DNA from 3 places in the Cedecea sp. B1(4) genome. Region 1 is predicted to be linked to each of the others. Evidence: predicted binding sites of a transcription regulator. Region 1 holds the regulator's gene; each other region holds the start of a gene.
The links. The regulator PurR, encoded in region 1, represses purine synthesis genes. The targets are predictions, from matches to a motif close to CANGCAAACGTTTGCNTG.
Positions count from the first base shown of each region.

Region 2: the regulator PurR is predicted to act here: its motif matches at 4,696-4,713, upstream of ACR6JA_RS00430 (amino acid aminotransferase).
Region 3: the regulator PurR is predicted to act here: its motif matches at 5,696-5,713, upstream of pyrC (dihydroorotase).

Region 1 covers NZ_JCAHMZ010000001.1:483,987-494,659, reverse strand. The annotation lists gene rnt (ribonuclease T) at 1-93, shown strand, start outside; gene ACR6JA_RS02465 (Grx4 family monothiol glutaredoxin) at 135-479, opposite strand; gene ACR6JA_RS02460 (C40 family peptidase) at 842-1,690, shown strand; gene sodB (superoxide dismutase [Fe]) at 1,861-2,442, shown strand; gene cydH (cytochrome bd-I oxidase subunit CydH) at 2,525-2,614, opposite strand; gene purR (HTH-type transcriptional repressor PurR) at 2,907-3,932, shown strand; gene punR (DNA-binding transcriptional activator PunR) at 3,929-4,867, opposite strand; gene punC (purine nucleoside transporter PunC) at 4,982-6,184, shown strand; gene cfa (cyclopropane fatty acyl phospholipid synthase) at 6,481-7,629, shown strand; gene ACR6JA_RS02425 (glycoside hydrolase family 1 protein) at 7,856-9,247, shown strand; gene ACR6JA_RS02420 (riboflavin synthase subunit alpha) at 9,307-9,951, opposite strand; gene mdtK (MdtK family multidrug efflux MATE transporter) at 10,189-10,673, shown strand, end outside.
Region 2 covers NZ_JCAHMZ010000001.1:94,540-105,212, reverse strand. The annotation lists gene pncB (nicotinate phosphoribosyltransferase) at 117-1,319, shown strand; gene asnS (asparagine--tRNA ligase) at 1,497-2,897, shown strand; gene ompF (porin OmpF) at 3,494-4,588, shown strand; gene ACR6JA_RS00430 (amino acid aminotransferase) at 4,774-5,964, shown strand; gene ACR6JA_RS00425 (MBL fold metallo-hydrolase) at 6,022-6,669, opposite strand; gene mepK (peptidoglycan L,D-endopeptidase MepK) at 6,709-7,257, opposite strand; gene ldtD (L,D-transpeptidase) at 7,442-9,280, opposite strand; gene mukB (chromosome partition protein MukB) at 9,463-10,673, opposite strand, start outside.
Region 3 covers NZ_JCAHMZ010000001.1:214,855-225,527, reverse strand. The annotation lists gene murJ (murein biosynthesis integral membrane protein MurJ) at 1-1,243, opposite strand, end outside; gene ACR6JA_RS01050 (Gfo/Idh/MocA family protein) at 1,357-2,280, opposite strand; gene ACR6JA_RS01045 (YceH family protein) at 2,283-2,930, opposite strand; gene rimJ (ribosomal protein S5-alanine N-acetyltransferase) at 2,934-3,524, opposite strand; gene mdtH (multidrug efflux MFS transporter MdtH) at 3,754-4,968, shown strand; gene ACR6JA_RS01030 (lipoprotein) at 5,067-5,627, shown strand; gene pyrC (dihydroorotase) at 5,781-6,827, shown strand; gene dinI (DNA damage-inducible protein I) at 6,903-7,148, shown strand; gene bssS (biofilm formation regulator BssS) at 7,448-7,702, shown strand; gene solA (N-methyl-L-tryptophan oxidase) at 7,832-8,953, shown strand; gene ACR6JA_RS01005 (DUF2770 family protein) at 9,000-9,113, shown strand; gene ACR6JA_RS01000 (cytochrome b) at 9,378-9,932, shown strand; gene ACR6JA_RS00995 (YceI family protein) at 9,950-10,522, shown strand; gene trhO (oxygen-dependent tRNA uridine(34) hydroxylase TrhO) at 10,555-10,673, opposite strand, start outside.

The sequences.
Region 1 (10,673 bases):
ACCGCCCTGCTGTTCTGCGAAATCGTCAACCGTTGGAAACGCCTCGGCGGCTGGCCGCTGCCAATGGCCGACGAGCCGGAATCTGAGGCATAAAAAAAGCGACCTAAGGGTCGCTTTTTTACTGGCCGGCGAAATTACTCTGCGCCAGGCTCTTCAGATTTATGCTTCTCTGCGGTCTCTTTGATAAGCGATTGCAGTTCGCCGCGCTGGTACATCTCGATGATGATGTCGCAGCCGCCGACCAGCTCACCGTCCACCCACAGCTGCGGGAACGTTGGCCAGTTAGCGTATTTTGGCAACTCGGCACGGATGTCCGGGTTTTGCAGAATATCCACATAGGCGAAACGCTCGCCGCAGGCGGACAGCGCCTGAACGGCCTGAGCGGAGAAGCCGCAGCTCGGCAGCTTCGGGGAACCTTTCATATAGAGAAGAATCGGGTTCTCAGCGATCTGGCGTTGAATTTTTTCAATAGTGCTCATTGTCTTGCTTCCTCAAACCTTGATACGGCAATAGTCTGCCATTGTAGCCAGTTGCGCCCCGGGCAGAAAACACCATTTTTATCAGGGTTTCTCTTTCCCCCGCCTGGCGCGCAAACATACCTTAAGAATAACACTTTTACGGCGCGCGAAAATGAGCAATTTGCTTCATTCAAGATCAATTAAACAGCGGATAACACCCTGGAATGGCTAATTTTTTAGCTATAGCTTCCACTTTTGGCCGTTAAATAGTATTTGCCTATTAACATTATCGGCTTTTATGCATTAGAATCGTCGGGTTTCGCAAAAATCATACGCAGGCATGATCGTTAGCATCATGTCTTCATTTATCAGGGGATTGACGAGTGGCGCGGATAAATAAAATCTCTATCACGCTATGTGCTCTGCTATTTGCTTTGCCCTATACACCTTTGGCGCAGGCGTCTGAGCACGTCCGCCATCCTGTTGCACAAAAAGGCCATCCGGCCAAGACAACAACCAGTAAAAGCAACAAGGGCAAAGAGAAAGCAAAACCGAAGGTCAGCACAGCCTCCACAAAAAAGAAGTCCGGTAAAAAAGACACCTCGCCGGCAAAAGCCAAAGTGGCTAAACACACCACCACCGGCAAAAGCAGCACCCTCGCTAAAACCAGCAGCAAAAAAACCTCGCAGAAATTAGCCCTACAGCCAGCTTCAGCCACCGTTGCCTACACTGAAAAATGCACTCATCGTAAAGGGCATAAAAAGCAGTGCGTTAAGGTGAAGTCGGAAAAAAATCTGACCATCGCGCAGGCACATAAAGTGCGCGTGCAGAAAGCTCAAAAAACGGCCATGAACAAGCTGATGGGGCAAATTGGCAAACCGTATCGCTGGGGTGGCACTTCTCCGCGCACCGGTTTCGACTGCAGCGGGCTGATTTATTACGCTTATAAAGATCTGGTGAATATCCGTATTCCACGCACCGCCAATGAAATGTATCACCTGCGCGATGCCTCCTCCGTTGACCGCGGCGAACTGGAAAGCGGTGACCTGGTGTTCTTCCGTACCCAGGGCCGTGGCACCGCCGATCACGTTGGCGTCTACGTTGGCAACGGGAAGTTTATTCAGTCCCCGCGCAGCGGCCGCGATATTCAGATCACCTCCCTAAGCGAAGATTACTGGCAGCGCCATTACGTCGGCGCCCGCCGGGTCATGACGCCAAAAACTATTCGTTAATCTTATCGCGCCCTTTCGGGCTAATCAGACTGATTAAAATAAAACAGCCCGGCAACGGGCTGTTTTATTTTGTTGTTTCATTGCGCTTTTTTGCACTCTCGTAATTTGCTAACCTTATGACCACACAAAATGTAGTTATATTGTGAAGCAAAATAACAAGGAGTGAAGCCATGTCGTTCGAACTACCCGCCCTGCCCTATGCCAAAGATGCGCTGGCACCGCATATCTCAGCCGAAACCCTCGAGTACCATTACGGCAAACACCACCAGACCTACGTCACTAACCTGAATAATCTGATCAAAGGCAGCCCGTTTGAAGGTAAAACGCTGGAAGAGATCGTGACAGAATCTGACGGCGGGATCTTCAATAACGCAGCCCAGGTCTGGAACCATACGTTCTACTGGCACTGCCTGGCGCCGAATGCCGGCGGGGAGCCGACCGGTGACGTGCTGGCAGCCATCAACCACGCTTTTGGCAGCGTGGAAGCCTTTAAAAAGCAGTTCACCGAAGCGGCCATCAAAAACTTTGGCTCCGGCTGGACATGGCTGGTGAAAAAGAGCGACGGCAGCCTGGCAATCGTCTCGACCTCTAACGCAGGCACCCCGTTAACAACCGGAGCAAAACCGCTGCTGACCGTGGACGTATGGGAGCATGCCTACTACATTGATTACCGCAATGCGCGCCCGGTTTATCTCGACCACTTCTGGGCGCTGGTCAACTGGGAATTTGTTGCGCAAAACCTGGCAGGCTGATTTTTAACGGTTAGTCACGAAGGAGGGAAGCAACGCTTTTCTTCTATATACGAGAAGGGCCGCGAAAGCGGCCCTTTGTAAATCAGTGCAGGACGGCGGTTAGCGCCCCGGCAACAATCAGACTCAGTACGATAACCGTAGTCACCACGGAAAACTTCAGATCGGTACTCATCGTAAGCTCCTTTTATTTCCCTACAAAGTGTATGTGGGGTGATTTTCCCACAATTAGCGATAAAAATCCTGCTGGATTTGCACAGATATCGGTTTTCCCTCTTCCACTTTGCCCCGGGATAAGCCAAAATCCTTCGCTAATTTACCGCGTATCGCCCGGCAACGCCCTCCTCCCGCTGTATGTCGCATCCCCGACAGGCCTGCAACCAACGTGTTGCCCCAGGAGTTAGCGAAGGCAAACGTTTAACACATGAGTTATCAGGAGTTTACGATATGGTCTGGAGTGACATCTAATGGCAACGATTAAGGACGTAGCGAAGCGCGCAAACGTTTCCACTACCACTGTGTCACATGTCATTAACAAGACCCGTTTTGTGGCGGAAGAGACACGCAACGCCGTCTGGGCAGCCATCAAAGAGCTGCACTATTCGCCAAGCGCCGTGGCTCGCAGCCTGAAGGTCAACCACACCAAATCTATCGGCCTGCTTGCCACCTCAAGCGAAGCCCCTTATTTTGCGGAAATTATTGAATCCGTTGAGAACAGCTGTTTCGCCAAGGGCTACACCCTGATTCTGGGCAACGCGCACAACAACTTTGAAAAGCAGCGCGCTTACCTGTCCATGATGGCGCAAAAACGCGTGGACGGGCTGCTGGTCATGTGTTCCGAATACCCTGAGACGCTGCTTTCAACCCTGGAAGAGTACCGCCATATTCCGATGGTGGTGATGGACTGGGGCGAAGCTCGTGCGGACTTTACCGATTCCGTGGTCGATAACGCATTCCACGGCGGCTACCTTGCGGGCCGCTACCTGATTGAACGTGGCCATCGCGATATCGGTGCTATTCCGGGTCAGCTGGAGCGAAATACCGGCGGCGGCCGCCATGCAGGGTTCCTGAAGGCGCTTGAAGAAGCCAATATCAAAGTGCCGGATAACTGGGTGGTTCAGGGTGATTTCGAACCAGAGTCTGGTTATCGCGCCATGCAGCAACTGCTTAACCAGCCGCATCGCCCTACCGCCGTTTTCTGCGGCGGCGATATTATGGCGATGGGTGCAATTTGCGCCGCAGACGAAATGGGGCTGCGCGTGCCGCAGGACATTTCTATCATTGGCTATGACAACGTGCGCAACGCCCGCTATTTCTCTCCGGCGCTGACCACAATCCACCAGCCGAAAGAGCGCCTGGGCGAAACGGCGTTTAACATGCTGCTCGACCGCATCATTAATAAGCGCGAAGAGTCGCAGACGATTGAAGTCCATCCTCGTCTGATTGAACGCCGCTCGGTGGCCGACGGCCCGTTCCGCGATTACCGCCGCTAAGCCTCTTCGGGGGCCGGGAATATGTTACCCGGCTCCTGCAGCCACTCCTGATTCATCGTCTCACTGTCACCCAAATAGTCCAGCAGCCAGCTCAAAGCGGGCGAAGCATCATCCTGCCGCCAGGTTAAGCAGCAGGCCGCGTCCGGGAATGGATTCTCCAGCATCAACTCTTTCCAGTCGCCCCTGACGAGCCACGACTGGGCAATGTGTGTCGGCACCATACCAATGCATAATCCCGCCGTCAGGCAATCCGCCCCCGACGCCCAGTCCGGCACCACCACGCGGCGCTGGTTGTCCAGCAGCCAGGTAATGCGCTTGGGTAACGAACGGGATGTGTCTTCTAGCACAAGGGATGGCCAGGGACGAATGTCATCATCCAGAATGATACCTTCCCGTTGCGCAAGCGGATGGTCAGCGGAAACCACACAGCGCCAGCTTAGCGCCCCCATGTCCCGAAATGCGTAACGCCCCCCGACCGGGATAGCCTGCGTGGCGCCAATCGCCGCCTCAACTCGCCCGTCGGCAAGCGCATCCCACACGCCGTTGAACACTTCCTGGGAAACCCTTAACTCGATATCCGGGAAATGACGATAAAAATCCAGCACCAGCTGACGAGTACGCTCAGGTTTAACGATATTGTCTACCGCAATGGACAGGTGCCCACGCCAGCCGTTGGCTATCTGCTGGCACTGCTGGCGCGTTGCCATCATTTTTTTGATAACAGACCGACCTTCTTTGAGAAAAAACGCCCCGGCGGCGGTCAGCTCAACGTCCCGATGACGCCGTTCAAACAGCGGTACGGCCAGCCATTCTTCAAGCTGACGCACCGTGTAGCTGATGGCAGAGGGCACGCGATGCAGCTCCTGGGCCGCACCGCTAAAGCTGCCGTTTCGCGCCACGGCATCAACCACTTCCAGCGAATATTCAGACCACATATTTCTGCCTGCAAAAAATTTGAATGCAATTTGCAAATATTAGCGTTTCACAAGCGGTTTTGCACTCCGTAGACTCCTGCCCCGTTAACCTGCTATCAAAATCAAGAGTGAAATATGCAACCATCAAAGGGATTTCTTATCTGGCTTGCGGGGCTGAGCGTGCTGGGTTTCCTGGCCACCGACATGTACCTGCCCGCCTTTGCCGCCATTCAACAAGATCTGGGTACCACCGCCTCCGCCGTGAGTGCCAGCCTGAGCCTGTTCCTCGCTGGCTTTGCTTTCGCCCAGCTAATCTGGGGCCCGCTTTCCGACCGCTTCGGGCGTAAACCTGTGCTGTTGATTGGCCTGGTCATGTTTGCCGTCGGCTGTATCGGGATGCTTTGGGTGCAGGATGCCACCACGCTGCTGGTGCTGCGCTTTATTCAGGCCGTGGGCGTCTGCTCAGCCGCCGTTAGCTGGCAGGCCCTGGTGACTGATTATTATCCCGCCAACCGCGCTGGCCGCATTTTTGCCACCATCATGCCGCTGGTCGGGCTTTCTCCGGCGCTGGCCCCGCTGCTCGGCAGCTGGCTGCTGAACCATTTTGAATGGCAGGCTATTTTCGCCGTGCTGTTCGCCGTCGCTTTGCTGCTGATGATCCCCACGCTGCGCCTCAAGCCCCGGACTCAGCACCACGAGCAAACCCAAGACAATAAAGTCAGCTTCTTCTCTTTATTACGTTCCCGCGTTTACGGTGGCAACGTGCTGATTTACGCCGCCTGTTCCGCCAGCTTTTTCGCCTGGCTCACCGGCTCGCCGTTTATTCTGAATGAGATGGGCTACAGCCCCGCGGCAATTGGCCTGAGCTACATGCCGCAGACTGTCGCTTTCCTGGTTGGTGGCTATGGCTGCCGCAGTGCGCTGCAAAAGTGGAGTGGCAAACAGCTACTTCCGTGGCTGCTGGCTCTGTATACCCTGAGCGTGGTCGCCACCTGGGGCGTGGCGGTGAGCGGCCATGCTGATCTGACGCTGCTGCTTATTCCGTTCTGCGTGATGGCCGCGGCGAACGGCGCCATCTACCCTATCGTGGTGTCCTCGGCCCTGCTGCCTTTCCCGCAGGCAACCGGGAAAGCCGCAGCACTGCAAAACACCCTGCAGCTTGGGCTTTGCTTCCTGGCAAGCTTAATGGTTTCCTGGCTGGTCACTACGCCGCTGCTGACCACCACCAGCGTGATGCTGGCGACAGTCCTGCTTGCTGGTCTGGGCTATGCCCTGCAACACGCGGCCCAACGCGAAGCACCAAACAAGGGCCACAGCGAGCTGTCCCGCGCACAGTAACCTTCATGATAATGTGAATGTTGTGTGATTAGCTTGCTAACAATATTCCATTGAACCCTCAATTAAACGGGCTTATAGTAATTGCGGTTCTACGATAAGCCTTATCAATTTTATTTTGCGGAAGCCGGAGCGCTTCCGTTTTTCCATGGATGGCCTTTCAGTAAGGGAGAATCCCCCCTTTCTCTGTTCTACGTCGGATATCAGGCACGCGGAATTTTCCGTGAGAGTTCTCACAAGCCGGGAATAGCGTCTACGCTGTTTTAAGGTTCTGATCACAACAAGGTGATGGAGAAGCTATGAGTTCATCGTGTATAGAAGAAGTGAGCGTACGAGATAACGAATGGTATCGTATCGCAAATGAAATGCTGAGCCGGGCAGGTATCACCCTCAACGGCCCAAACCCCTTTGATATTCAGGTCAAAAACCCGAACTTTTTTAAACGCGTTCTGCAGGAAGGTTCTCTCGGCCTTGGCGAAAGCTATATGGACGGCTGGTGGGAATGCGAACGGCTGGATATCTTTTTCACTAAAGTCCTGCGTGCCGGGCTGGAAAACCAACTCCCCCACCATTTCAAAGATACCCTGCGCATTGCGGCGGCAAGACTGGTTAACCTGCAGTCTAAAAAACGCGCATGGATAGTCGGGAAAGAGCATTACGATCTTGGCAACGATCTGTTCAGCCGGATGCTGGACAAGCACATGCAATACTCCTGCGGTTACTGGAAAGACGCGACAAATCTCAGCGACGCTCAGGATGCCAAGCTCAAAATGATCTGCGAAAAACTGCAGCTGAAACCCGGTATGAAGCTGCTGGATATCGGCTGCGGCTGGGGCGGTCTGGCCGAGTTTGCAGCACGCAACTACGGCGTATCCGTCTTTGGTGTGACGATCTCCGCGGAACAGCAAAAAATGGCGCAGGCGCGTTGCAAAGGTCTGGATGTCACCATCCTTTTACAGGACTACCGCGACCTGAACGAACAATTTGACCGCATTGTTTCCGTCGGCATGTTTGAGCACGTCGGGCCTAAAAATTATGCCACCTACTTTGACGTTGCCGACCGCAACCTCAAGCCAGACGGCATTTTCCTGCTACACACAATAGGTTCTAAAAAGACCGACAATAATGTCGATCCGTGGATCAATAAGTACATTTTCCCTAATGGCTGCCTGCCGTCGGTACGGCAGATTGCCGACGCCAGCGAACCGCATTTTGTGATGGAAGACTGGCACAACTTCGGCGCCGACTATGACAAAACGCTGATGGCCTGGCACGAGCGTTTTCTGGCAACCTGGTCAGAAATCGAAGGCAACTATTCTGAGCGCTTTAAAAGGATGTTTAGCTACTACCTGAATGCCTGCGCCGGCGCTTTCCGGGCGCGCGACATTCAGCTCTGGCAGGTTGTTTTCAGCCGAGGCATTGAGCACGGTCTGCGCGTACCCCGTTAAAACAGACCCGGTGAATGCCGGGTTTTCTTCTTTTCAATTGTCTCTCTTTGCGCACCAATGTGATTCACCTCACAGGTTTAGCCCTGTCTGCGCTTAGCGGCTTGATCTGCTTAACAGATATCATTTCCTATGATGGAAACCGGTTTCATCAATCACAGACAATCTGGGCATTAGCCGTATCAATGATTGCCTGTCGGAGATGGCAGGTCAGACCGTGAGGACAACGATGAAATACGCATTTCCTGAGCATTTCTGGTGGGGCAGCGCAGCCTCCGGCCCACAAACCGAGGGTGAAGCGCTGAACTTTGGCAAATCTGAAACCATCTGGGACCGATGGTTCGCCGAGCAGCCTAACCGTTTCCACCACGGCGTCGGGCCGCAAAACACCTCAACTTTTTATCAGCGCTGGAAGCAGGACATCGCCCTGCTGAAAAAGCTCAATCACAATACTTTCCGCACCTCCATTTCCTGGGCTCGTCTGATTCCCGAGGGCACGGGGGAAGTCAACCCGCTGGCGGTTGAGTTCTATAACCAGGTGATTGACGAACTGTTGGCTCAGGGCATTAAGCCATTTATCAACCTGTACCACTTTGATATGCCAATGGTGATGCAGGAAAAAGGCGGCTGGGAAAGCCGTGAAGTGGTTGACGCCTACGCCGCCTACGCCAATACCTGTTTCGAGCTTTTCGGCGATCGCGTGAAGCACTGGTTTACCTTCAATGAGCCGGTTGTTCCGGTTGAATGCGGCTACCTCTATGACTACCACTACCCTAACGTGGTGGATTTCAACCGCGCGGTGACCGTCGCTTACCACACCATGCTTGCCCACGCTAAAGCGGTCAAGGCTTACCATGCCCGCAGCGATGACGGTCAGATTGGCATCATTCTCAACCTGACGCCATCTTACCCTCGTTCGCAAAACCCGGCTGACGTAAAGGCCGCCAACCTGGCCGACCTGATGTTTAACCGCAGTTTCCTCGACCCGGCACTGCGCGGTGAATATCCTGTTGAGCTGGTCGCGTTCCTGAAAGAGCACGATAAACTTCCGGCCTGTCAGCCTGAAGACAAAGCCCTGCTCGCCGCGGGCGTCGTAGACTTACTGGGGATTAACTACTACCAGCCGCGCCGCATTAAGTGTCGCGACACGCTGGTTAACCCGGAAAGTCCGTTTATGCCGGAGTGGTTCTTTGAGTCCTACGAAATGCCGGGTCGCAAAATGAACCCTTATCGTGGCTGGGAAATCTACGAGCGTGGGATCTACGACATTCTCACCAACCTGCGTGAAAATTACGGCAATCCGGCCTGCTATATTTCAGAAAACGGCATGGGCGTCGAAAACGAACAGCGCTTTATCGACAACGGCCAAATCAACGATGATTACCGGATTGATTTCGTTCGTGACCACCTGAAGTGGCTGCATAAAGGGATCAGCGAGGGCAGCAACTGCCTTGGTTACCACATGTGGACCTTTATCGATAACTGGTCGTGGTGCAACGCCTACAAAAACCGCTATGGCTTTGTGTCGCTGGATCTTAATACACAGCAGCGCACGATTAAGAAAAGCGGCGAGTGGTTTATGAAAACTGCAGTCGAAAACGGGTTTAACGAAGAAGATTAATCCTGGTTAAGAACGAGAAACGGGGCCAATTGGCCCCGTTTTTTATGGCTGAAGAATGTTTATTCGCTAGCGGGAATCGCCGCTGCCATTGCCGCTTCACGGCTAGCCAGCACGCGTTCAACGGTGTCGACAATTGCCTGGGTCTGCGGGTCAATTTCAATGTTCACGCGCTGCCCCAGTTTTTTAGCACCAAGCGTAGTGCGTTCAAGTGTTTCAGGGATCAGATGCACGCAAAAACGCGTGGCGGTCACCTCACCCACCGTCAGGCTAATCCCGTCGATGCCCACATAACCTTTATAGAGGATATATTTCATCAGGGTCTTATCCTGAATCTTAAACCAGATTTGGCGGTTATTTTCTGAGGTCAGAATCTTTGAAATTTCGGCCGTGGTCATAATATGACCCGACATTAAATGTCCGCCGATTTCGTCGTTAAATTTGGCAGCACGCTCAACGTTCACGCTGTCACCCACGCTTAGCTCACCGAGGTTGGTGATGCGCAACGTCTCTTTCATCAAATCAAAGCTAACGTGATTGCCGTTGATTTCGGTTACGGTCAGGCAGCAGCCGTTATGCGCCACCGAAGCCCCGGTTTCGAGGTCTGGCAGCATTTCAGTCGGCATATCAATTACGTGGGTGCGGAAATTCGGTTTCTCATCGATGGAAACCAGGGTCGCCGTGCCCTGCACAATACCTGTAAACATCTAAAAACTCCTGGCAATTCGCAGACGGTAACGCTACCGCCATTAACAGACATTTTCGCACTTTAGCAGTTGGAAAATCAGCTTGCCAGTGCGGGGCGTGCGCTGACTCTATTTTTGACTGGCGTATAAATAAACTCCCGCTACAATAGACTGGTTATTTCCCCAGTTCATCTTCTTGCTGCCTGTTTTGGCGGCTTTTTTAGTCTCTCATACATATAAAAATAATCAGGTGTAATCATGCAGAAGTACCTCACCGAAGCTCGCCAGCTCCTTGCCCTGGCGATACCTGTCATCATCGCGCAGGTCGCTCAAACTGCAATGGGATTCGTCGATACCGTGATGGCTGGCGGCTACAGCGCCACCGACATGGCCGCCGTGGCGATCGGCACCTCCATCTGGCTGCCCGCTATTCTGTTCGGCCACGGGCTGCTATTGGCCTTAACGCCAACCGTTGCGCAACTCAACGGTTCGGCACGCCGTGACCGCATTGCGCACCAGGTTCGCCAGGGGTTCTGGCTGGCTGGCATGGTTTCCGTGCTGGTGATGGTGGTGTTGTGGAACGCGGGCCATATCATTCACGCTATGCACAACATCGATCCTGAACTGGCGGATAAAGCCGTCCGCTATCTCCGCGCGCTGCTGTGGGGGGCGCCGGGATACCTGTTCTTCCAGGTAGGACGTAACCAGTGCGAAGGCCTGGCCAAAACCAAGCCAGGTATGGT
Region 2 (10,673 bases), 390 kb from region 1:
CTGCCCGTCTAATGTTGTGATCCTGCTTCAATAAACAGATAATCAGGGTATACTCCCGCGTCTTAATTTGCCCGGACTGATGGAAACGCTCCTGTGAGAGGATGCTGAAACGCGCCATGACACGACACGCTTCCCCGATTTTGCAAACGCTTCTGGATACTGACGCCTATAAGCTTCATATGCAGCAAGCGGTTTATCACCGCTATTACGACGTAAATGTCGCAGCGGAATTCCGCTGCCGCGGCGACGACCTGCTGGGCATTCATGCCGAGGCTATTCGTGAGCAGGTCGCGGCTATGCAGCACCTGCGCCTCAGCGACGAAGAATTTCACTGGCTGAAAAGCCTGCCCTTTTTCAAAGCCGATTACCTCGACTGGCTGCGTGACTTCCGCTATGACCCTGCTCAGGTTCAGGTGACCAATAATCATGGTCACCTGGATATCCGCCTAAGCGGTCCCTGGCGGGAAGTCATCATGTGGGAAGTTCCCCTGCTGGCGGTAATCAGTGAAGTCGTTCACCAGCATCGTGCCCCCGGCGTGACGCCAAAAATGGCGCTGGATCACCTGGAAACTAAGCTGCAGGAATTTAACACGCTGACCGCCGGGCTGGATCTTTCTCATTTCCGCCTGATGGACTTCGGCACCCGCCGCCGTTTCTCTCGGGAAGTGCAGCAGGCGATTGTCGAGCGCCTCAAGCAGGAGCCGTGGTTTATCGGCACCAGCAACTATGATCTGGCCCGCCGGCTTGATCTTACGCCGATGGGCACCCAGGCCCACGAGTGGTTCCAGGCACATCAGCAGATAAGCCCGGACCTGGCGAACAGCCAACGTGCAGCGCTGCAGGCGTGGCTCGACGAATATCCCGATCAGCTAGGAATAGCCCTGACTGACTGCATCACCATGGATGCTTTCCTGCGTGATTTCGGCAAAGAGTTCGCCACGCGCTATCAGGGGCTGCGCCATGACTCCGGTGACCCGGTAGAGTGGGGAGAAAAAGCTATTGCCCACTACCAGAAGCTGGGTATCGATCCGTTAAGCAAAGTGTTGGTGTTTTCCGACAATCTGGATTTAAACAAAGCTGTGGAGCTGTACCGCCGCTTCTCATCCCGGGTTAACCTCAGCTTTGGTATCGGCACCCGCCTGACCTGCGACATTCCGCAGGTTAAGCCGCTGAACATCGTGATTAAGCTCGTGGAGTGCAACGGTAAGCCGGTGGCTAAGCTTTCGGATAGCCCGGGAAAAACCATCTGCCACGACAAAGCCTTTGTTCGGGCACTGCGCAAAGCCTTTGACCTTCCGCTGGTTAAAAAAGCCAGCTGATTCAGCGATAATCGGTGAATAGCCGCTTCGCTATTCACCGCCCTTCTCTCATTCCTTTATTTCTTCATTAGTAACGCGAATTCTGCTTGTCTGATGGCGCGCGACAGGTAACATAGATAACCCCCATCTGTGGGTTACTATTTTTTTTGTCATTGACCATTTAATAGAGAGAAAACTATGAGCGTTGTGCCTGTAGCCGACGTACTCCAGGGCCGTGCCGCCGTTGACAGCGAAGTCACCGTGCGCGGATGGGTACGTACTCGAAGAGATTCAAAAGCTGGTATCTCCTTCCTCGCCGTCTACGACGGTTCCTGCTTTGATCCTGTACAGGCCGTCATTAATAATTCTCTGCCCAATTACAATGAAGACGTGCTGCGCCTGACCACCGGCTGCTCCGTGATTGTTACCGGCAAAGTGGTCGAGTCTCAGGGCCAGGGCCAGGCATTCGAACTTCAGGCTACCAAAGTTGAAGTGACCGGCTGGGTTGACGATCCGGATACCTACCCGATGGCGGCCAAACGCCACAGCATTGAATACCTCCGCGAAGTGGCTCACCTCCGCCCACGTACCAATATGATTGGTGCCGTAGCGCGTGTGCGTCACACGCTGGCCCAGGCGCTGCATCGCTTCTTCCATGAAAATGGTTATTTCTGGGTATCGACTCCGCTGATCACCGCTTCGGACACCGAAGGCGCCGGTGAGATGTTCCGCGTTTCAACGCTGGATCTGGAAAATCTGCCTCGCACCGCAGAAGGCAAAGTCGATTTTGATAAAGACTTCTTCGGGAAAGAAGCCTTCCTGACCGTTTCCGGCCAGCTGAACGGCGAAACCTACGCGAGCGCGCTGTCCAAGGTTTATACCTTCGGGCCAACCTTCCGCGCGGAAAACTCCAACACTAGCCGCCACCTGGCTGAATTCTGGATGCTGGAGCCGGAAGTCGCCTTTGCCGATCTGGACGACGTTGCCGGCCTGGCCGAAGCGATGCTCAAGTACGTCTTTAAGGCTGTTCTGGAAGAACGCATGGACGACATGAAGTTCTTTGCCGAGCGCGTGGACAAAGAGGCCATTGAGCGTCTCGAACGCTTCATCTCCGCAGACTTCGCCCAGGTGAACTACACCGATGCGGTCGACATCTTGCTGAACTGTGGGCATAAGTTCGAAAACCCGGTTTACTGGGGCGTCGATCTCTCCTCCGAGCACGAGCGTTACCTGGCCGAGCAGCACTTCAAGGCACCGGTGGTGGTGAAAAACTACCCGAAAGACATCAAAGCTTTCTATATGCGCCTTAACGAAGACGGTAAAACCGTTGCCGCGATGGACGTCCTGGCGCCAGGCATCGGTGAAATCATCGGTGGTTCCCAGCGTGAAGAACGTCTGGATGTGCTGGATGCGCGCATGGCTGAAATGGGTCTGAATAAAGAAGATTACTGGTGGTACCGCGACCTACGCCGCTACGGCACCGTGCCGCATTCCGGTTTCGGCCTGGGCTTTGAGCGTCTGATCGCCTATGTTACCGGCGTTCAGAACGTGCGCGACGTGATTCCGTTCCCACGTACCCCGCGTAACGCCAGCTTCTAAGCCAACAAAACCAAAGGCCAGCTTTTCGCTGGCCTTTTTTACATTTGACAATAAAAGGTCTATTTTCTTCAACGCTCATTAAGCAAACGTCAATTTCAACCGCCATTCCCGACTGCCCCGTTACCAACTATTTCTATCTCACACTCTTTAACAAAAATTGCGCTTAAGTTTGCTCGCATTTCAAATCGGTGCTGGGCATAGCACAATCGTTCACTTTTCGCACAGACATCTGGACATCCAAAAACAAGTCAAAAAATGAACAATTGTGAACAAGAAATACCCACTCATTGAGCTTATGCGGATTAAACATAAGTAATTCATATATATATGTTAACAAGCGAAGCATTTTTGTTGCGCTAAGAATGAAATTTGAAATGGTTCACAAAGTTCCCTGAAATTAATATTAAGTTACACATATTTTCTTTTTGAAACTCAATGTGCGCATTTGTAGCACTTTCAGGCTAGCGAAACGGTTTCATGGATGGAAAGATGCCAGACAGATACAGAAAGACACCAAACTATCATCAATAGTTCCGTAAAGAATTATTGACGGCAGTGGCAGGTGTCCATAAAAACCACAATGAGGGTAATAAATAATGATGAAGCGCAATATTCTGGCAGTGGTTATCCCTGCTCTGCTGGTAGCCGGTGCAGCTAACGCTGCAGAAATCTATAACAAAGACGGCAACAAAGTTGACCTGTACGGTAAAGCGGTAGGTCTGCACTATTTCGGTAAAACCGACGGCCCAAATGGCACCGGTGACCAAACTTACGCTCGTCTGGGCTTCAAAGGCGAAACCCAGATCAACAGCCAGCTGACCGGTTACGGCCAGTGGGAATATAACTTCAGCGGCAGCAACTCTGAAGGCGGTACTGACTCTCAGGCCAACAACAAAACTCGTCTGGCCTTCGCGGGTCTGAAATTCGGTGATGCGGGCTCCTTCGACTACGGTCGTAACTACGGCCTGGTTTACGATGCAATCGGCGTGACCGATATGCTGCCAGAATTCGGTGGCGATACCGGCGCGAGCGACAACTTCTTCTCCGGTCGTAACGGTGGCCTGGCCACTTACCGTAACCACAGCTTCTTCGGCCTGGTTGACGGTCTGGACTTCGGCGTTCAGTACCTGGGTAAAAACGATCGTGGAACCAACAGCGGTAAAGATATCGTTCGTTCAAACGGTGACGGCTGGGCGACCTCCGCAAGCTACACCGTTGATGGCTTCGGTGTTGTAGGCGCATACGGCGCTGCTAACCGTCTGGCAGCTCAGAACAACCTGAAATACGGCAACGGCAACGGTAAAGCTGAGCAGTGGGCTACCGGTCTGAAATATGACGCGAACAACATCTACCTGGCCGCGCTGTACGGTGAAAGCCACAACGCAACTCGCTTGGGAATCAATGGCACCCAGGGCTACCTGAACAAAACTCAGGACTTCTCCGTTGTGGCACAGTACCAGTTCGATTTCGGCCTGCGTCCATCCATCGCTTACTACAAATCTAAAGCGAAAGATGTTGAAGGTATCGGCAGCGAAGACTACATCAACTACATTGATATCGGCGCGACCTACTACTTCAACAAAAACATGTCTACCTACGTTGACTACCAGATCAACCAGCTGGACAAAAACAACAAGCTGGGCCTGAGCGACGACGACACCGTTGCTGTTGGTATCGTTTACCAGTTCTAATTTCAGCCATTTGTTTGTCTGAAATGTTTAAAAACAGGGCTTCGGCCCTGTTTTTTTATGGCAAAAAAGTAGAATAAACCCGATGTTATCGCTAACCGTCTCTTTTTGTCGCAAACGGTTGGCAATTCGTAAAACAGCAGTTAACCTGAAAGCGATTTCCCCCGATATCACTAATGGAACCCGTCATGTTTGAGAACATTACCGCTGCCCCTGCCGATCCTATTCTTGGTCTGGCTGACCTGTTTCGCGCCGACGACCGTCCAACCAAAATTAACCTCGGCATCGGGGTCTATAAGGACGAGACCGGTAAAACCCCTGTCCTGACCAGCGTGAAGAAAGCTGAGCTTTATCTGCTGGAAAATGAGACCACCAAAAACTATCTGGGCATTGATGGTATTCCAGAGTTTGGCCGCTGCACGCAAGAGCTGCTGTTCGGCAAAAGCAACGCGCTTATTGCCGACAAACGCGCCCGTACGGCACAAACCCCAGGCGGGACCGGTGCGCTGCGCGTTGCCGCTGATTTCCTGGCGAAAAACACCGCAGCAAAACGCGTTTGGGTAAGCAACCCAAGCTGGCCGAACCACAAAAGCGTGTTTAACGCCGCGGGCCTGGAAGTGAAAGAGTACGCCTACTACGATGCGGAAAATCACAGCCTGGACTTTGATGGCCTGGTGGCCAGCCTGCAGGCGGCGGAAGCCGGTGACGTCGTATTGTTCCATGGCTGCTGCCATAACCCAACCGGGATCGATCCTACCGCCGAACAGTGGAAAACGCTGGCAGAGATGTCGCTGGCCAAAGGCTGGCTGCCGCTGTTTGACTTTGCTTACCAGGGCTTTGCCCGTGGCCTGGAAGAAGATGCGGAAGGCCTGCGTCTTTTCGCGGCCGGCCACAAAGAACTGCTGGTCGCCAGCTCCTACTCCAAGAACTTCGGTTTGTACAACGAACGCGTGGGCGCTTTCACGCTGGTTGCCGCCGATGCTGATACCGCTGACCGTTCATTCAGCCAGGTGAAATCGGTTATTCGTGCCAACTACTCCAACCCACCGGCACACGGTGCCTCCGTTGTGGCGACTATTCTGAGCAACGACGCGCTGCGTACCATGTGGGAACAAGAGTTGACCGATATGCGTCAGCGTATTCACCGCATGCGTCAGCTGTTTGTGAATACCCTGCAGGAGAAAGGCGCCAACCGCGACTTCAGCTTCATTATTAACCAGAACGGGATGTTCTCGTTCAGCGGCCTGACCAAAGAACAGGTCCTGCGCCTGCGTGAAGAGTTCGGCGTTTACGCCGTCGCATCTGGCCGCGTTAACGTGGCGGGCATGACGCCGGATAACATGGCGCCGCTGTGCGAAGCCATCGTTGCCGTGCTGTAATCACCACGTATAGCAAAAGAGCCGCTTTAGCGGCTCTTTGTTTATTGGAAACCCGTCTTACCAGACCGGCTGCTCATCCTGCAAAAACGGATTATGCAGGCGTTCATAGCCCAGCGTAGACATTGGGCCGTGGCCGGGAATAAAGGTCACATCATCCCCCAGCGGCAGCAGCTTACGTTTGATAGAATCAATCAACGCCGCATGGTCACCACGCGGGAAATCGCTGCGCCCCACTCCGCCTTTAAAGATAACATCGCCCGAAACCAGTAAACGAGAGGCCGCATCGAAGAAAACGATATGGCCAGGCGTATGCCCCGGACAATGCAACACCTGTAAAGTTACATTCCCTACGGAAACACATTCCCCTTCGTTTAACCAGCGGTCCGGCGTCAAAGGTTGACACTCGTCGAGGCCAAACATCCGGCTTTGCTGCGGCAGTCCCTGCAGCCAGAACTCATCTTCTTTTTCCGGCCCCATAACGGGCACGCCGTAATGTGCCGCTAGCTCAGCCGCCGCGCCAACGTGATCGAGATGACCATGCGTCAACAGAATTTGGCTAATCTGCACGCCTTTCTGTGCCACTTCTTGCTTAATGCGCGCCGCATCGCCGCCGGGATCCACCAGCGCTGCCTGCTGCGTTTCCTCGCACCAAATAAGAGAACAGTTCTGGGCAAAAGCCGTGACCGGAATAATGTGATAGTTCATGCTGCTCCATTACCGACAACAAAGCCGGATTCCGTTGTTTTACCAGTGCCTTACCGGCCCGGTATCAATATGCACAAAGTCGCTGCTGGGGTAGTATCCTACACCACCTGCCCGCATAGATAATGCTGCTTTGCGAATATTGCTTAACGAAACGCCTTCAATATGGAAATCCATCGCCTGGCCTTTGGTGTGGTAGCTTTTTTTCGCCACGCCTCGGCTGTGAGCACGGAGTTCATTATTGGTGTCGATGGAACGGTAGCCGGAAACCAACTGGACCGGTTTGTTAGTCCCCAAAAGCCCCTGCAGGCGATAGAGTTGGTCGAACAGGGAAGGATCGATGGATTTAATCTTGTTCGCCCGGTAGTCCCGGAAGAAATGATTAAGCCTTGCTAATTCATCCTGAATATAGCCTCTGCCATCAAAAAACTCAGCTTTCAGTGACTCTCCAGTATGCAGGTTATTGAGAGTCAAAATACGCGGGCGTGGTGTCGAGAGGGTGGCAAACGACGGCAAAGGCATGAGAGCGGCACCGAAAGCCACGCCCCCCAAAGCCAGTAGCTTGCGGCGATTAGCGTCAAATTTGTCCATGATATCCAGGTCTACAGGTAATAAAATGATGGTTTAATATGCACTTTTGCGCACAGCCATCGCACCATAACTGCCCGAATCCGGGGAGTCAAGGCACGATAAAACCCTGCAACGGCGGGCCCTGCAGAGGGCCCGGCTGCGTTTTACATTTTCTACGACCACTAATTCATTAGAAATGTTGCGTTTAGCGGATTAATAACCCGGCTTTTGCGAGGTTTTGTGCGCCAGATCGCGCGGTGAGATCATAATTGTAAATATCTGTACGAAACTCGGTGCGGCCATCTTTTCCGACAAAAGCGGTCAGATAGTACAGATTAACCGGAATGTTATGCCGGATATTGACGTATTTAGTGTTCCCTTCCTGCAAGGTACTGGATATACGGGAATCATTCCATCCGGCATCCTGCAACAGCATATTTGCCAGCTCAGACGCCTTGTTGACCCGTACACAGCCTGAACTCAGCGCCCTTGCATCCTTCTGGAAGAGATTATGATTGGGCGTGTCATGCAGGTAGATGGCGTCAGAACTCGGCATATTAAACTTGTAGCGTCCAAGCGAGTTCTGCGTGCCGGGCTTCTGCTGGAAACGGAACGGCAGATTATTCTCGGTGATCGTCGACCAGTCTACGCGCCACGGATCGATCATCTCCGCATTGTTGCTCCAGCCGCGAATCACGCTATAGCCGTGCTGTTCCAGGTAACCCGGATTCTGGCGAACCTTTGGCAGAATGTCTTTTCGCGCCAGCGTCGGCGGCACGTTCCACGGAGGGTTAACCACAACGTTGTTCAGCGCGCTGCTCATCATCGGGGTTTTGCGATCCGGCCGCCCAACGATAACGCGAGAAGCCAACGCTTCATTGCCGTTAAGGTAATACACCAGCGAATAGTTAGGAATGTTCACCATAATGCCGGTCTCAAGTTTATCCGGCAGCAGGCGTAAACGTTGAATATTCAATGCTACCAGGGCTGCACGCTGCTGAGGCGTGACGTTAAGCCAGTCGCGCGTCAGTTGGCCAATCGCACCGTCCGAGCCTAACCCTTGCCATTGCTGGAAGCGTTTCACGCCATCGACCAGATCTCGGCTATAAACGCCGCGGGCGGCAACCTGAGATTTCTTCTTGCCAGCCTGAGGAGACGCGTCCTCGACGTTAATCGCGGACGGGCTTACGGTGACATCAGCCACGCTGGTCACCCCCGATGGCTTGTCCTGAAGCATTCCGGTTCGGGCAAGAATTTCTCTCAGCGCCCCCACGTCGTTGCTCCACTGCCCTGGCCTTAATGTCTCTTTGCCGGCCATCTGCGGCCACGGACGGGTATCAGCCAACAGATGAATCAGCGACTGATGCAGCTGGGCATACTGCGGATGCTGAGGCGCAAGGCTGTCGATAAAGTTCACCAGAGAACCCTGATCAACGGCTACCTGCCACTGGTTAATCACCGACAGGGGCGGCGTTTTTAACTTGTAAGGCGTGCTGCTATAAAGCCAGCGATTGCCGTCAATCGGGATGCCCGAAACGAACTGCAGGTAACCCATCATGGCGTCGGAAAGCACCACATCGCGCGCCATACCGGTCACTGCGGGATCGGTCAACAGCTCAACCCACTGGTTAAACTGCGGCTGTATTCCGGCAATGGCCACCTCCGCCAGCTGTTGCTGAAAGGCCTTAACCGCATCGCGGTTTTCCCACATCGGCTTCATGTCACGCGCAGCATAGAAGGCCGACAGAGCGTTGAGATAAACCGGCGTGTAGCCCGCAGGCAGGCCCGCAATAAGCTGCGACCGGCTTTGTGCCGCCGACATCGTGGAGGTGTTTGTTGGCAAAGTTCCGGCCATCGTGGCCGTCGCCGTAGACTGCGCCAAAGGCTGATTGAGTTCCGTGGGCCGATCGGTCTGGAAAGCAGAACTGTCGGAGGGAACGACGGCAGGCTCGTCGGCCTGGGCCACAAACAGCGGAGCGAAACTGAGCGCGAGGCAGTAACCGACTGCCGATAATCGAAAATCTTTAGCTTTTCTAAGCAACATCCCTTGCCCCCTGTTTATTACTGTGCTCACCGTCAAAGGCGGGAAGTATTCACCACTAGTATATAAACAGTAAAAACCATTTGCCTGACAAAATGTAAAGAAAATTAAAGATTAAGACTGTTCGCGACAAAGAAAAAGCGGGCCTTAGCCCGCTTGATAATATCGCATCCAGTATCGCTGGTTTACGAGGCGTCCGCCGTTTCCGAACCCTGCTGCGGCTCTGGCAGCGCCGGGGCCGCAAAGCCACGCAGGCCAACAACATGAACGTGTTCGCTGTTCTGGAAGACCTTACGCACCAGCTTATAGGTGGTCCCTTTTTCCGGGCTGATGTTTTCTGGAGCGGCAATAATTAATTGCATTTCCAGACGTTCACACAGCTCAAATAGCGTGGCGATGGACTTGGCATCCAGTCGCGCCGCTTCGTCCAGGAACAGCAGGCGGCAAGGGGAAATGTCTTTCCCACGCAGGCGCTGCGACTCATCTTCCCAGCTCTGAACAACCATCACCAGGATAGACATCCCGGTCCCGATAGCTTCCCCGGTGGACAACGCCCCGCTCTCTGCACGCAGCCAGCCGTCTGAACCACGGTTTACCTCAACTTCCATTTCCAGGTAGTTACGGTAATCCAGCAGCTCTTCGCCGATGGTCTGCGGCGTGCGCTGGCCCATGTCGATCTGCGGGTTAAGGCGCTGATAAAGCTTCGCCAGCGCTTCGGAGAAGGTCAGGCGATTGCTGTTGAACAGATCCTGATGCTGCTCATGCTGCTCGGAAAGAACGTTCAGCAGCGTTGCGTGAGCCTCGCGCACGTTGACGTTCAGACGAACACTCTTCACCTGACCGAAGGAGACGCTTTGCAGGCCCTGGTTGAGCATGCGAATACGGTTCTGCTCGCGCTGGATCGTCTTGCGAATGATGTTCGCCACGCTGCGGGAGCTGATCGCCAGTTTCTGCTCGCGTGAAGTCAGCTCTTCTGTCAGGCGACTCAGTTCAATTTCCATCTGTTCGATGGCTTCAACCGGATCGTCGGTACGAATGATGTCCTGGCGAATACGCTCGCGCAGATGTTGATAAACCGCGACGAAGAACTGAATCTTACGTTCAGGGCGTTTTGGATCTTCCGACAGACGAAGTACGTCACGCAGATGTTCGTTGTCGGCCACCGCCAGGCGCAGCGCACCCAACGCCTTATCCGACATAGAGCGCAGATCGTCCCCGGAGAGATAAGCCAGCTCACGACGATGCAGGCGGCGCTCAACGCCGTTGTCTTTCACCATACGCATGACGGCGCACCAGCCTGCTTTCGCCGTCACAACCTGCTCGCGCATTTCAAAGTAATTACGCTCCAGCTGCTTCAGTTTGCGGGTCAGGTTGTTCATCTCCGCTTCGCAGTAAG
Region 3 (10,673 bases), 270 kb from region 1:
CAATCGACAGGGAAAGTCCGGCATGTTTCAGCGGGCCGATAAACGCAAGGTTCATTAGCTGCGTCAAAATCAGCGTCACGATAGCGATTTTAACCGGGGTTTTAATGTCCTGCCGGGAATAGAAGCCTGGCGCCAGAACCTTAACCACAATAAGCCCCATCAGGCCGACCGAATACGCCACCAGCGCCCGCTGGGTCATCAGGGCATCGAAAGCTGAGAACTTACCGTACTGGAACAAAGAGACGGTCAGCGGTTTTGCCAGAATTCCCAGCGCCACCGCGCTTGGGAGCGCCAGCAGGAAGCAAAGGCGCAGCCCCCAGTCCATCAGGCGAGAATATTCATCGTGGTTGCCGGTGGCAAAACTCTTCGCCAGCGACGGCAGTAGAATAGTGCCTAACGCCACGCCTAAAACCCCAGACGGAAACTCCATCAGGCGGTCGGCATAATACATCCAGGAAACCGAACCGGACACCAGGAACGAAGCAAAGATGGTGTTGATGATCAGTGAAATCTGGCTGACGGAAACGCCGAGAATAGCCGGCCCCATCTGTTTGATAACCCGCATTGCGCCCGCATCCTTAAAGCTGATACGCGGCAGCACCAGCATGCCAATTTTCTTCAGGTGCGGCAGCTGATAGGCCAGCTGTAATACGCCCCCTACTGTTACCGCCCAGGCCAGCGCCAGAATCGGTGGATTAAAGTGCGGGGCGGCAAACAGCGCGAAGCCAATCATGCTGAGATTAAGGAACGTCGGGGCAAACGCTGGCACAGAGAAACGGTTCCAGGTATTGAGAATTGCCCCCACCAGCGACGCCAGCGAAATCAGTAAAATGTACGGGAAGGTAATGCGCAGCAGGCTCGACGTTAGCGCAAATTTATCCGCCGTGTCGGCAAAACCCGGCGCAGTGACCAGAATAACCCAGGGAGCCGCAAGCATCCCGAGGACGGTGACCAGCGCCAGCGCAAGAGTCAGCAGCCCGGAAACGTACGAGACAAAGACGCGCGTGGCATCTTCGCCCTGCTTACTTTTGTATTCGGCCAGAATGGGCACAAACGCCTGGGAGAAAGCGCCTTCGGCAAAGATTCGGCGCAGCAGGTTCGGCAGCTTAAAGGCAACAAAGAAGGCATCCGTCGCCATCCCTGCCCCAAATACCCTTGCCACAATGGCGTCGCGCGCGAAACCAAGCACGCGTGAAAACATGGTCATCGAGCTGACGGCTGCCAGCGATTTTAATAGGTTCATTTATTCTGTTATTCCACAAACATGAACGCCTGCAATGCAGGCGTACATGGATGATGACAAGTCGGCATAGTCTACCGATACGGCGCTGAATTGCTACCGCGATATGTTACAGCTTATTCGCTAATTGCCTCGCGCCAGAGCTTCTCGACGACACGCTGCGCCAGCAGCGCCTGCTCGCCGGAGGTTTCCGGGACAGTTTGGTTCGCCACGCAGTCGATAAAGTGACGCGCACAGCCCGCAAAGCCGCGCTGTTCCAGCGTGGTTTGCCAGCCGGGAATGGGCTGTTCCACTACACCGGCGCCGCATTCTTCGCGCCACTGACGCATGTCGGTTACCTCATACAGCCCGCCGTCAGTCACCGCCTGCACCCACTCTCGCTGGCTTCCGGCGCGGCGATGCATACTGGTGGTCACGCTCAGGTTGCCCTGGCTGAAATGGTGTTCGGCGTACAGCATTTGCCCTGATTCATTGGTTTGCAACGTCCCGCTTTGCAGCTGGGCACTGCCGCCGCCAAGCCAGAGTGCGGTATCCACGACGTGAAGATAGTCATCAAGCAGCGTGAAGCGCAGATCTCCCGGGCCGACGCTGTCGCTGCGGTGTTTGTCCATCCGCAAGGATGCCCCGGCAGACAGCTTTGTCTTTAACTGCTGGTAACGCGGGGCAAAACGGCGGTTAAAGCCCACCATCAGGGTGCGTTTTTTGCGCTCTGCAAGCTCCACCAGCTTTTCGGCGTCAGCCAGGTTTTCCGCCAGCGGCTTATCTACGCAGACGCTGACGCCCGCATTGAGCAGATCATTCACCACCGCGTAGTGGGAGCTGGTGGCGCTATGCACAAAAACAGCATCGCACTGCGCCGCCAGATTGCTGAGCGAATCAATATACGGAATACGCCAGGTTTCACACACCGGCAGCGCTTTCGCTTTGGTCGGTGAAAATGCGCCCACCAGCGACCAATCGTCGGATGCCCCCAGAACCGGAAGCCAGGCTTTCTGCGCGATCCCGCCCAGCCCCACGACGCCAATACGTAATTTCGTCATCCTTAATCTCCCAAATGCGCCAACAAGGAATCCAGACGCTGTTTAAGTTCGGCGACTTCAGTTTCCAGCGCGTCCACTCGCGCGCTGAGATCGTCTGCAACCGGGCTGATACTTTGTTCCGGGGACACTGACGCCTCAACCTCACCGCTGAAAAGATGCATATAGCGGCTTTCTCGTTTACCCGGCTCACGCGGCAGACGCACGACAAACGGCCCATCTTCACGGCCAGCCAGCCCTTCCAGCGTCGCTTCTACCTGCGCCATATCGGTGAACTCAAACATTCTCCCGGCGCGGCTACGCAGCTCACCCGGCGTTTGCGCGCCGCGCAGCAGCAAAGTCGTAACCACAGCCACTTCCGCTGGCGTTAGCTTTAAATTACCAAACTCGGAGTTGCAAAAACGCTGCTCGTATTTCGTCACGCGTTTGCCAAACCCGCTGACGGTTCGCAAATAATGGCCTTTGACCAGCCCGTCCAGCGAGTCCTGGACTTCATGCTCTTTCAGCTCCATCACCGGTTCACGGTTTGTTTTCTGATTACAGGCGGTCACCACGCCGTTGACGGACATCGGATACTGCTCTGGCGTAGTGAGCTGTTTTTCCAGCAGGCTGCCGATAACGCGGGCTTCAATCGCCGTTAACTGATATTTCATCTTTTAAACTCCACGACCTGGGGTCCAGTCTTGATTAACCAGCGCGGTGAGAACGTGATCCCGCCATACGCCGTCAATCAGCAAATAATCCTTTGCATAGCCTTCTTTTTCAAAGCCCAGGCGCGCGAGAAGGCCGCCGCTGCGCTGATTATGCGGCATATAGTTGGCCATAATGCGATGCACATTTTGGCTACGTTGCATATAGCGAATGGCGCTGGCCAGGGCCTCGTACATTAGCCCCTGCCCCTGCCACTTTTCACCGATGGAGTACCCGAGATAGCAGGCATGGAAGGAGCCGCGCACCACGTTGGAGAAGTTGGCGACGCCGATAACCTCTTTTTCTTCCGGGTCGAGCAGCGCGAAGTAATACGCGCTACCCTGCTTGTGCATTTCACTTATCATGCCCAGCCTTGCCTGCCAGCCCGAAGGATAGCAGTAGCTCTCGTCCCGAACGGGTTCCCAGGGCTTCAGAAACAGGCGATTTTCCGTGTAGTAATCCGCCAGGCGCCAGGCATCTCGCTCATGAACCAGACGCACCACCAGACGGTCAGTCACCAGGCGAATTTTTGGTGCGTTACTGCGGTAGCCAAACATGTTTATCCCACTCCTTCATCCCGGTTAACGGGGCTCATCTTGTTACTATACCTGCGCCTGACCGCCGTGTGAAAACAACAACATGAAGCGACATCACTTTTTTCGATGAAAGCCTTGAATCAAACTCGTTGCACGATAAAAAAATATTGTCCTGCATCAGGTATTAAAAGCCCGAATGCCAAGCGAGAATAAAGACTTGTCGCGTTTAATTAAGTTCCCTGGAGGGGAGATGTCGCGCGTGGCGCAGGCAAGGAGCCTGGGTAAATATTTCCTGCTGCTTGATAACATGTTAGTGGTATTAGGCTTTTTCGTTGTCTTCCCTTTGATTTCCATTCGCTTCGTTGACCAGTTGGGCTGGGCCGCTTTAATGGTCGGGATTGCCCTGGGTCTGCGTCAGTTTATCCAGCAGGGGCTCGGCGTCTTCGGCGGCGCGATTGCCGACAGGCTGGGCGCTAAACCGATGATTGTCACCGGCATGCTGCTGCGGGCCGCAGGTTTTGCCACCATGGGCATCGCCACGGAACCCTGGATGCTATGGCTTTCCTGCCTGCTCTCCGCTATTGGCGGAACGCTGTTTGATCCGCCCCGCTCGGCGCTGGTCGTCAAACTGGTTCGCCCTCAGCACCGCGGCCGCTTCTTCTCCATCCTGATGATGCAGGACAGTGCAGGCGCGGTGATCGGCGCTCTGCTGGGTAGCTGGCTGTTGCTGTACGACTTCCGTCTGGTATGCGCCGTCGGTGCCGTAATGTTTGTCCTGTGCGCCGCGCTTAATGCCTGGCTGCTGCCCGCCTATAAACTTTCAACGATCCGCACCCCAATGCGCGAAGGCATGGGTCGCGTGTTTCGAGATAAACGCTTTATCACCTATGTTCTGACGCTCACCGGCTATTACATGCTGGCGGTGCAGGTCATGCTGATGCTGCCGCTGATGGTCAACGACATTGCCGGTACCGCGTCGGCGGTAAAATGGATGTACGCCATTGAAGCCGCGCTTTCGCTGACGCTGCTCTACCCTATCGCCCGCTGGAGTGAAAGGCGCTTCCGCCTGGAGCAACGCTTAATGGCAGGCCTGGTGCTGATGACGGTGAGCCTGATGCCTATTGGTCTGGCGTCCAACCTACAGCAACTTTTCGCCCTGATTTGTACTTTCTACATCGGCTCAATCATCGCTGAACCTGCGCGGGAAACACTCAGCGCCTCGCTGGCGGATGCCCGCGCTCGCGGCAGCTACATGGGGTTCAGCCGTTTGGGCCTGTCGCTGGGCGGCGCACTAGGTTACACCGGCGGTGGCTGGCTGTTTGACGCAGGTAAAGCCCTGCAGCAGCCGGAGTTACCCTGGGCCATGCTCGGCATTATCGGCTGTATCACCCTTGCCGCCCTGTGGTGGCAATTTAGCCTTAGACCCGTTGAGCCAACGATGCTGGAGCCTGGCGGGCAGGGATAATTTTCTCGTATCATCTTTTTCCGGTAGCCGCTCCCGCCGTGCCGCATTATGCTGATAAAGCAAGGCACGGCATTGGAGCCGCTATTTTGAGGAAGCCTATGAAGAAGATTGTTTTTGCCGCAGCATTGATGCTTAGCGGCCTGCTCTCAGGATGCAACCAGTTAACGCAGTACAGCGTGAGCGAACAGGAAATCAACCAGTCGCTGGAAAAACACAATAACTTCTCGAAGGATATTGGCCTGCCCGGCGTGGCTGAAGCCCATGTGGTGTTAACCCATTTAGTCAGTCAGATAGGGCGGGAAGAGCCGAATAAAATTACCCTGACCGGCGATGCCAATCTCGACATGACATCCCTGTTTGGTAACCAAAAAGCCATTCTGAAGCTCAAGCTGAAAGCACTGCCGGTGTTCAATAAAGAGCAAGGCGCCATCTACCTGCAGGAAATGGAGGTGGTTGACGCTCAGGTCGAGCCGCAAAAAATGCAGACCGTCCTGCAGACCATGATCCCTTACCTTAACCAGTCCCTGCGCAGCTACTTCAATCAGCAGCCTGCTTATATCCTGAGCGAAGACCGCAGCACCGGCGAGTCGCTGGCGAAGAAATATGCCAAAGGCATTGAAGTAAAACCCGGTGAGATAATCATTCCGTTAACGGAATAGCCCCTGCCCCTCAGAGCCGTTCATGCGCTCTGAGGGTTTTGTACAACATGCGCAATATAAGGGGTGCAAACGATAACGTTTCCCCTTATCCTTAGTGCCCGGCATAAAACCAGCCCTTGATGACTGATTTCCCTCTCACGCCGGAGCACATTGATGACCGCATTACCTCAGGTATTAAAAATCCGCCGCCCAGATGACTGGCATATTCACCTTCGTGACGGTGAGATGCTGAAAACCGTGGTGCCTTACACCAGCCAGACCTATGGCCGCGCGATTGTCATGCCCAATCTTGTGCCCCCAGTGACCAGCGTAGAGGCCGCTATTGCTTATCGCCAGCGCATTCTTGATGCGGTTCCGGCCGGGCAAAAGTTTGAACCGCTGATGACCTGCTACCTGACCGACACGCTGGATCCCAACGAAATCGAACGCGGGTTCAATGCAGGCGTGTTTACCGCTGCCAAGCTTTACCCGGCGAACGCCACAACCAACTCCGCTCATGGCGTAACCAGCACCGCAGCCATTCTGCCGGTGCTTGAGCGTATGCAGAAAATTGGCATGCCGCTGCTGGTGCACGGCGAAGTCACCCATGCTGATATCGATATTTTCGATCGCGAAGCGCGCTTTATTGAAACCGTCATGGAGCCGCTGCGTCGCCAGTTGCCTGAGCTGAAAGTGGTGTTTGAACATATCACCACCAAAGATGCCGCCCAGTATGTGAAAGAAGGCAACTCGCTGATTGGCGCGACTATCACGCCTCAGCACCTGATGTTTAACCGTAACCACATGCTGGTGGGCGGAATTCGTCCGCACCTTTATTGCCTGCCGATTCTGAAACGCAGCATCCACCAGGAAGCACTGCGCGAGCTGGTCACCAGCGGCTGCGATCGCGTGTTCCTCGGCACCGACTCTGCGCCACATGCGCGTCATCGTAAAGAAGCCAGCTGCGGCTGTGCCGGCTGCTTCAACGCGCCTTCCGCGCTCGGTGCCTATGCGACGGTATTTGAAGAAATGAACGCGCTGCAGCATTTTGAAGCTTTCGCTTCGCTGAACGGCCCGCGCTTCTACGGCCTGCCGGTCAATGAAGAGCACATCGAGCTGGTTCGCGTCGCTGAGAAAATGCCAGAACTGATTGAAGCCGGCGACGACAGCATCGTGCCGTTCCTGGCGGGTGAAGAGGTCGTCTGGTCCGTTAAAGGCTAAATTTTTCAACGCCCCCTGTTGCTTACTGGAAATTAAGCCTGTATAAATATCCAGTATATTGTACAGGGGGTCGTTATGCGTATTGAAGTCACTATAGCCAAAACCACACCATTGCCAGCCGGGGCTATCGATGCCCTTGCCAGTGAGCTTTCCCGCCGTATCAATCAACATTTCCCCGACACCAGCAGCGAAGTGCAGGTACGTTATGCCTCCGGCAATAACCTCTCCGTGCTGGGCGGTGCCAAAGAAGACAAAACGCGAATCAGCGAGATCCTCCAGGAAACCTGGGAAAGCGCTGACGATTGGTTCTCTGCCGACTAATACCCTCAAGTATGTTGGTACTTTTTGCCGGGTGTCGCCATCCGGTTTTTTTTATTTCCCTCGCTGATTTGATTATTTTTTAAACGCCGCTAAAGTCTTTCCTGCCTTTCTTTCCAATTACATCGGAATAGCCTGTCGATTTATTGTTCGCTTTTCCAGGATAATGTGGAAAAAGTGTTACCAGGTAATTATTTCATCCCCATGACCGCAAGAGTGTTGATATACTTAAGTCGCTTCACGATAAATCACGCATGAACCTCACTAGTCGTTGTCTTTAAACACGTATAAAAGGGGTTATGATGGAAAAAAATAGTGATGTTATTCAGACTCATCCCCTCGTCGGATGGGATATCAGCACCGTCGACAGCTACGACGCCATGATGCTGCGCCTGCATTACCTGACATCCAATAATCAGAAGCACGATGAAACCGAAATCGGTCAGACCCTCTGGCTGACCACCGATGTCGCCCGGCAATTTATTTCCATCCTTGAGGCCGGGATAGCCAAAATTGAATCCAGTGATTACCAGGAAAGCGATTATCGCAAGCATTGACGACACATGCTTAACAATGGCCACAGGCACCCAACGGGGTGCCTTTTTTATTTTAAGCGTCACCGTCAATTGCATCGTTCCGGTGAATTAATTACCCTGCTACAGATAATTTTCCACAGAGAAAAGCTTATGAACTACGACCTCATCATTGTCGGCAGCGGCTCCGTCGGTGCCGCCGCAGGCTGCTATGCCACACACTCGGGCCTGAAGGTACTGATGCTCGACAGCGGCCACCCGCCGCATGACCAGGGCAGCCACCACGGCGACACTCGCCTGATGCGCCATGCTTATGGCGAAGGTGAAAAATATGTCCCGTTGGTCCTGCGAGCACAAAAACTGTGGGATGCCCTGGCGGAAGCCAGCGGTGAGAAGCTCTTCCACCGCACCGGGGTCATTAACCTGGGGCCATCTGATTCGCCCTTTATTCGCAATGTCGCCTCCAGCGCAGAGAAATTTTCCCTGCCGGTTGAAACACTGGACGCCGCCGCCATTGCCGCCCGCTGGCCGGAGATTGCTGTGCCTGAAAACTACGTCGGCCTGTTTGAGACGGACTCAGGCGTGCTGAAAAGCGAGCTAGCCATCGAAACCTACATCAACCTTGCTAAGCAAGGCGGCAGCGCTCAGCTTTTTAACTGCAGGGTGACGGCGATCCGCCACGGCGACGAAGGTGTCACCGTCGTGACTGAAGAAGGTGAATATCACGGGAGCAAACTGCTGGTCAGCGCGGGGACCTGGGTTACCAAACTGCTGCCTGACCTGCCGATCGCCTCGGTTCGCAAAATCTTTGCCTGGCACCAGGCCGATGGGCGCTACAGCGAGAACAACAAATTCCCGGCGTTTACCGCAGAAACACCCAACGGCGATCAGTATTACGGCTTCCCGGCGGAAGACAACGAACTGAAGCTGGGCAAGCACAACGGCGGGCAACTGATTGACTCCCCCGAGCAGCGTAAACCCTTTGGCGCCGTCGCCAGCGATGGGTCTGAAGTCTTTCCGTTCTTGCGCGAATTTTTACCCGGCATCGGCTGCTGCCTGCACGGTAAAGCCTGCACCTATGACAATTCGCCGGATGAAGATTTCATCATTGATACTCTCCCCGGCCATGACAACACCCTGATCATTACCGGGCTGAGCGGACACGGGTTCAAATTCGCCTCCGTTTTAGGCGAAATTGCCTGCCAGTTTGCTTTGGGTCAAAAACCTGCCTTTGATTTATCCCCATTTGTACTTTCTCGCTTCAAAACGGCGTAGAATCCCCGAGTGGCGGGCATTTCCGCCACTTTTCTTTGGGGCCATCATGATTCGCTTTTTTCAATTTTTAACCAACAATATTCGCGAACACTTTATTCTGTATCTTTTTCTCTGGGCAATACTTGCACTTCTCGATCTGGCTTATATCTATTTCTTTTGATTATTCAGACTCCTGTTATATTGACAATTATTGACGTAAAATTAATTAAATATAGTTTTAGCGCAAATAATTAACCGTCAATAAATACTCTCCTCAATCAAAAACGATCATATTCATTCGACTCTACTGAACGCCTGCCGCTAGTGTTATTCAAAAAAACAGACATACAATAAATATATATCGAAATACGGATATTTATGTTGATCTGCTGTTAACAGAACGCCTATGTTTTAGCTTCTTTAGAAAATACATGGACGCATAAATATGCAATGGCGAAACTCATCCGAACGCTATGGACATTTTTCGGTTCTCCTTCACTGGCTGGTTGCCGCCACGGTTTATGGCATGTTTGCACTCGGACTTTGGATGGTCACGCTGGGCTATTACGACGTCTGGTACCATAAAGCACCAGAAATACATAAGAGCATCGGCATCTTGTTAATGTCTGCTCTGGCTATTCGTATTCTCTGGCGCTTTATATCACCTCCGCCGCCACCGTTAAAAAGTTATTCACGCCTGACGCGCATCGGCGCACTTACCGCACATATTTTGCTGTATGCATTATTGTTCGCCATTTTGCTGAGCGGGTATCTGATTTCAACGGCTGACGGTAAACCCATTAGCGTGTTTGGCTGGTTTGATGTGCCCGCCACGCTAACCGACTTCGGGGCGCAGGCCGACCTTGCCGGGACAGTTCATCTCTGGCTGGCGTGGACCGTGGTGATTGTTTCCGTACTACACGCCCTTGCGGCCTTAAAGCACCATTTTCTAGATAAAGATGCCACCCTCAAGCGCATGCTGGGGAAAGCATCCCGTTAACTATGGAGAGTAAGACAATGAAGAAAATCCTGCTGGGAGCCACCTTAAGTGCTCTGTTATTCACCACCGGCTCCGCCGTGGCCGCTGACTATAAAATTGATAAACAAGGTCAGCATGCGTTTGTGAATTTCCGTATTCAGCATCTCGGCTATAGCTGGCTGTACGGTACCTTCCGCGATTTTGACGGAACTTTTACCTTCGACGAGAAAAACCCGGCGGCAGATAAAGTCAACGTCACCATCAACACCACCAGCGTGGATACCAACCATGCCGAACGTGACAAACACCTGCGTAGCGCAGAGTTCCTCAACGTGACTAAGTTCCCGCAGGCTACCTTCGCCTCAACGGAAGTGAAAAAAGACGGTGAAGCTTTAGATATTACCGGCAACCTGACCCTGAACGGCGTGACAAAGCCGGTTACGCTGAAGGCTAAGCTGATTGGTCAGGGTAACGATCCGTGGGGCGGCGTGCGCGCGGGTTTTGAGGCCGAAGGTAAAATTAAGCTGAAGGACTTCAATATTACTCAGGATCTGGGGCCAGCGTCTCAGGACGTTGATCTGATTATTTCTGTCGAAGGCCTACGTCAGTAAAAATACTCCCCCGGCGAACCGGGGGAATGTGATTACTTCTCGGGATCAGGAATACCCAGCGTGGTATTCAGCATCCCACGAGATTTATTAAAGATCTTATTCCCGTTTTCGCGGCCTGCCCGGCGGCGGCGCTGTTCTTCTGGAGATAGCG